2 regions of the Marinobacter sp. R17 genome follow, and region 1 is predicted to be linked to the other one. Evidence: predicted binding sites of a transcription regulator. Region 1 holds the regulator's gene; the other holds the start of a gene.
What was found. Region 1 encodes FliA, which starts transcription of late flagellar genes. Its sites were predicted from a motif close to CTAAAGTTTNNNNNNNNNNNGCCGNTAA; they were not measured.

Region 2: the regulator FliA is predicted to act here: its motif matches at 1,401-1,428, upstream of EB809_RS06655 (methyl-accepting chemotaxis protein).

Annotation. Positions count from the first base shown of each region.
Region 1 covers NZ_RHGZ01000002.1:117,679-120,790, reverse strand. Annotated here, with positions in the region: gene EB809_RS02535 (protein phosphatase CheZ) at 1-212, opposite strand, end outside; gene cheY (chemotaxis response regulator CheY) at 230-616, opposite strand; gene EB809_RS02525 (RNA polymerase sigma factor FliA) at 910-1,653, opposite strand; gene EB809_RS02520 (MinD/ParA family protein) at 1,721-2,533, opposite strand; gene flhF (flagellar biosynthesis protein FlhF) at 2,643-3,112, opposite strand, start outside.
Region 2 covers NZ_RHGZ01000006.1:140,823-143,934, reverse strand. Annotated here, with positions in the region: gene EB809_RS06655 (methyl-accepting chemotaxis protein) at 1-1,341, opposite strand, end outside; gene EB809_RS06650 (choline ABC transporter substrate-binding protein) at 1,963-2,889, shown strand; gene EB809_RS06645 (ABC transporter permease) at 2,897-3,112, opposite strand, start outside.

The DNA of each region.
Region 1 (3,112 bases):
AAGTTGCGAATGGCCTCGTGGAGGCTGCGGGTCAACCGGCCAACCTCACGGTAAAGGCTCTGGTCCCGGACATCATTCAGTTCATTAATCAGGCGCATCGCCGCGGCGTAATCGCCGGCGTCCACCTGTTGCTTCAGTTCTTCCGCCTGGTGCTGCAGCTTCTCAACGACATCGGGATCGAGGGAGCCGGCCTTGTCTTTTTTTGTGCCCATGATTGGCGCTCTGATACTCAGGACTGGATGCGTTCGAAAATCTTCTCGATCTTTTCCTTCAGGACAGCCGCCGTAAACGGCTTCACGACGTAACCGTTAACGCCGGCCTGAGCCGCCGCCACGATCTGGTCACGCTTGGCTTCCGCCGTCACCATCAGGATCGGCAGGTTCTTGAGGTTCTCGTCCGCGCGAACGGCCTGCAGCAGTTCAAATCCGGACATGCCCGGCATGTTCCAGTCGGTGACCAGAAAATCGTATTTGCCACTCTTGAGCATGGGCAGCGCGGTGTTGCCGTCATCCGCCTCGTCAGTATTGGTGAAACCGAGGTCGCGAAGCAGATTCTTGATGATCCGTCGCATCGTGGAGAAGTCATCCACGATCAGAATTTTCATGTTTTTGTCCAAAGGGACCTCCAATCATTACAGCCCGGAATACCAATCCAGCGTCCAGTTCAGTGTCCGGCAATCCATACGATACCGGCGCCACTGAAAGCACCGCCTATTCTGTCGCGTCAACGCCCGCTGTAAAGCGTCCGTTACCAAAAACTACAGTTCCGGGATCGTAGCCTGGGCATCAACGCTGACCACAAGCTCCCGGAATTCGATGTCAACTTTTTGCTTGTCGCGCCTGATGTGGCGCGTCCGCCCATTCTGCCCTGCTCCACCGGTGTTTTGCGAACCGGCTTTGAACGGCGTGGCTAACGGGCTTCCTGCCAATCCGTCAGACGTGATTTCAGGCGCAATGCCGCCTGACTGTGAATCTGGCTGACCCGACTTTCACTGACACCGATGACGGCGCCGATTTCTTTCAGGTTCAGCTCTTCCTGGTAATACAGACTCAACACCAGCTTTTCCCGCTCCGGCAGCGCCGCGATCGCCTCGGCCAGACTGCGCTGGAATCCGGCTGCCGACAGCTCTTCGAACGGACGATCGGGCACGGCCTCTTCATTGTCTATCGGCAGCTCTCCCGATTCATTTAGCTCATCCAGACTAAAAAGACGGCCGCTGTTGGAATCGGCCAGGCAGGCATGGTACTCCGGCAGGGTCATGTCCAGCTCGTCGGCGACTTCGTGATCCTGAGCCTCGCGCCCGGTCCGGTCTTCGACGGCCTTGATCGCCTGGGCGATGCGACGGGAATTGCGGTGGACGGAACGCGGCACCCAGTCGCCCTTGCGAATCTCATCCACAATGGCACCGCGAATGCGGATACCCGCATAGGTTTCAAAGGAAGCGCCTTTGCCGGCGTCGTACTTCTGAGCGGCCTCGAGAAGGCCGATCATGCCGGCTTGCATCAGGTCTTCAAGCTGGACAGAGGCGGGCAATCGCGCCAACACATGCAACGCGATCTTTTTCACCAGCGGCGCATGATCCTCGACCAGTTGATGGGCCGATTTGCGCGAGCTCGTCTGTTGGTAGATTCCCAGGCCTTTTGCCAACGTCATCAATCCGGATTACCCGTGTGTTTCAATCGACCGTCATACCACGCCACCTGTCGGTCAGGGTACTCCATCAGGCGTCCACCAGGCGCTCAACGAAAAATTCGAGATGCCCCCGTGGAGAAGACGGGAGCGGCCAGTTGTCCACCTGCTGGGCCAGCGCCTTGATCGCCAGCGAGGCCTTGGCGCGTGGGTAAGCGTCAAGCACCGCACGCTGCCGTTGTACCGCTTTTTTGACGGCTTCGTCGTAAGGGACGATGCCCACATATTGTAGCGCAACATCCAGAAATCGCTCGGTAACCCGGGTCAGTTTCCCAAACAGATGCTTGCCTTCCTGCTCGTTGCGAACCTGGTTGGCAAGGATGCGAAACCGGTTCACCCCGTAGTCCCGGTTCATGAGCTTGATCAGCGCGTAGGCATCGGTAATGGAAGTGGGCTCGTCGCAGACCACCAGCAGCAATTCCTGAGACGCCCGCAGGAAGCTGACCACCGATTCGGAAATGCCGGCAGCGGTGTCAACGATCAACACGTCGATCTGATCGCCCAGTTCGCTGAAGGCGTTGATCAGGCCAGCGTGCTCCATGGGCGTCAGCTGGGTCATCCGCTGGGTGCCGGACGAGGCGGGAACGATCTTGATGCCGCCCGGGCCGTCGACCAGGACATCGCGCAGGTCGCACTCGCCGTTCAGCACATCATTGAGATTGTGGTTCGCAGTGATACCCAGCAGGACGTCGATGTTGGCCAGCCCCAGATCGGCATCCAGAACCACCACCCGACGCCCCATCTGTGCCAGTGCAATAGCCAGGTTGACCGAAACGTTGCTCTTGCCAACGCCGCCCTTGCCACCTGAGACGGCGATCACCTGGACCGGGTTAACTCTACTCATGCCGGATACAGTCTCTCACGACAACTCTTGATAAGGATGGCCGGTTGATAACCGGCTCGATAGTGGAGCCCATGAACGCCCTGCGGCTGTTCCGGCGGACTCCCGGGCCTCAGGCGCCGGCTGCAACCACAGCGGTTTCCCGAACCTGTTTCAGACGCTCCACACCCAGTCTGACCAGTGGAGCCGCCTGTGCCGGATGAATGTCCTCGGGGATGCGCTGCCCATCGGTGTAATACGCCACCCGAAGACCCGTTTCCATGGCAAAGCCTAGCACCTCGCCGAGTGTCAGGGCTTCATCCAGTTTGGTCATGATACACCCGGCCGGATTCGCCATCTTATAGCAATGCCACGTGGATTTCATAATGCGAGGCTGGCTGGTGGCTGCCAGCACCAGGTAAGGCTTGACCGGATGCCGGCTTGCAGCCAGCTCCTCAAGCTGTTCCTGGTGGCCGCGATCGGAATGGGTCAGGCCCGCCGTGTCGATCAGAACCAGGCGTTTATCGGACAGGTCATCGAGGATCTGGTCCAGGGAATGGCTCTCATCCACCACCCGCACCGGCACGTTCAGGATGCGACCGA
Region 2 (3,112 bases), on a different contig from region 1:
GATGATGCGGATGGTTTCCTGCACCAGCGCGTGGCCGGATTGGGCGTCGTTATCGGCGCCCTTGGCGGCTTCCTCGGCGATGGACGCACTTTCCGCCACGTTCTGTGCCGTCAGCGACATTTCGTGCATGGACGAGGCCACGTGCTCGGTATCGCCGGTCTGACGGGCAATGGACGCGCTGGAATCCTCTGCCACCTTCACCAATCCCTGGGACGCGTTCAGTACTTCACGGGACGACGCGCTGACGTCGCGGATGGTGTCCTGCACCCGGGCCAGCAGTTTGTCGAACCCGTTGGCCATCTGGCCGAACTCGTCCCGGCTGGTGGCGTTGAAGCGGATGGTCAGGTCGCCTTCGCCCTCGGCAATGTCGTTGACCGCACCGATCATCCGATTCAGTGGCCGTGTGATGACTGCTGAAACGAGCAGGTGGATGGCGAGTATCAGCAGGGCGCCCACAAGCACGATGACCAGCGCAATGCCGAGCGAATCGGCGGTAATCGTATCGGTCAGTTCGTCGCTGGAATAGGCCGACACCACCTTGTAGCCCCAGGGATCGAAAGGCGTTTCCGATTTTACCCAGTCGCCGTTGTCGCCAGTGAGGGCGGCCTTAACCACATCGTCGGTCTGGTTGTCCGAATGCATCCGGATACGGCCCTTGTCGTCCACCAGTGCCACGAAACCCCGGTCCAGAACCCGAGAGCCGGCAATGGCGTCTTCCAGCAGCGACATATCCGCCGAGTAGCCGACATACCAGATGCCCACAACCTGGCCGGAACCATTGCGCATGGGTGCGTAACCGGTGAGGTAGGGGTTGCCCAGGATATCCACCTGGCCGTAAAAGGCCTTGCCGGACTGGATGGCGCGGAAGGCGGCGCCCTGCGGGTTGAGGATGGTGCCAGTGGCGCGCTGACCGCCGTCTTTCTTCACATTGGTAGAGACGCGCACGTAGTTGCTGCCGTCGTAGACGAACAGTGTGGCCGTGCCGCCCATGTCATCGGTCAGGGCGTCGACCAGCTCATAGTGGTTGGCCATGGGCTCGCCGCCCAGCTGCAGATCCGGCACGGTGCGGTCGCCCACGCGGGTATCGTCGCCGCGCCCCGGCACGCCAATGGCTTTTCCCCGCTTGATCAGCACGTTCATGCTGCTCTTGACCCGCTCCATCATGATCGAGTCGGTGACCGAAAGCAGTCGGATGACCCGCTGGCGAGCATCGGTGGACTGGTTTTCCGCGGTATGGGTCAACTCGTTGTCGCGGGAAATAATGGTGAAAATGGCGCCTGCGATCACGACAACGGAAATCAGCAGGGTGATGGCAAGGAAAAACTTCTTCTTGACGGACATCGAGTCGGGCTCCTGATCGATAAGGCACCGCCGTCCTGCTGGCGGTATTCGTTGGGTATTTATCGACCAATAGTCGACAAACTTTACTCTGTCACCCAGCCCGGCGTTGCCCGGATTATCGCTGGCTGACGGTTGATCGGGATAACATCAAATCGACTTCGGGGGCGGCTCCCCGGAAAGGCCGCGAATGCGGCCGCATCCAGCCGATGCCCCGGTCGGTCGAGCGACGTTATGAGTGATTGCCGGCCAGCGGATGGCAGCAGGAGATTCGATGCTTGGTATTAGCTGGGGTGATGTCAGGCATTAGTCAGACCTTGGTTTACAGGCTGCCCGGCCGCGCGCACCATGAATGGCTTCATGTACATGCCACTTATGACCCTGATAACAACGAATCGGAACGATAGCGCGTTGACGGATGGGGCATTATCCAGTCGTTACACGTTGATCGACCCACACAACAGGTGCTGCCGGCCGCCTATCCCCCGAGCAGTGCGGAGTTACAGGCTGATTCGGCTTGCCAGCCTGATGGATCAGGACAGACGCTGGCGCCGGATGCGCCTTCCTGCTTTAGACCGAATAAATAACGAAGCACAAAGGAGAGAATCGACCATGCAGCATCGAATGCGAGCGCTGAAACCCTTGCTGTTGGCGGGTACCTGCACGCTGGCTATCTCGGCTCAGGCGGCCGTTCCGGAACAATGCCAGACGGTCCGCTTCAGCGATCCCGGCTGGACCGACATCAACGTCACCAACGCCCTGACCACGACCGTACTGAAGGGGCTCGGCTACGACACCAGCATCGATCTGCTGTCCGTGCCGATCGGCTTCAAATCACTGCAGAACGACGATATCGATGTGTTCCTGGGCAACTGGATGCCGGCCCAGCAGAAGTTCGCCGACCAGTATGAGGGCGGTTACGAACGCCTGCGGGCCAACCTGAAGGGCGCCAAGTTCACCCTGGCCGTGCCGGATGACGTCAAGGAGAAGGCAGGCGTGACGAGCTTTGCCGATCTCGACAAGCACGCCGAACAGTTCGACCACAAGATTTACGGCATCGAACCGGGCGCGCCGGCCAATAACCTGATCCAGAAGATGATCGACAACGACGACTTCGGCCTGGGCGACTGGAAACTGGTGGAGTCCAGCGAGCAGGGCATGCTCAGCCAGGTCAGCCGTGCCGAACGGCGAGACCAGTTTGTGGTGTTCCTCGCCTGGGAACCGCATCCGATGAACCTGCAGCACGACCTGACCTATCTGTCCGGCGGTGACGATTACTTCGGGCCCAACTACGGTGGCGCCACCATTTACACGCTGACCCGGAACGGCTACAGCGACGACTGCAGCAATGTGGGCACGCTGCTGGATAACCTGCAGTTCAAACTGGATATGGAAAGCCAGATCATGGGCCGCATCCTCAACGATGGCGAGGAGGCCGCGCGCGCCTACCTGAAAGCACACCCGGACGTGCTGTCCGCCTGGCTTGACGGCGTGACCACCGTTGATGGCCAGCCGGGGCTGCCCGCCGTCAAGCAGGATCTGGGGCTGTAACCGGCGCTCAGTCCAACCGCTTATGCACCCGCAAGGTGGCGATCCACATCGCCACCGACGCGAACACCACCAGCGCCAGCAGTTCCGGCCACAGGTCGACGAGACCGGCGCCCCGCAGCATGATGCCCCGCACCAGGCGGATAAAATGAGTCAGTGGCAGCACCTCGGCCAGCCACTGGGCCGGTGTGGGCATGCCTTCGAACGGAAAGATGAAACCGGACAG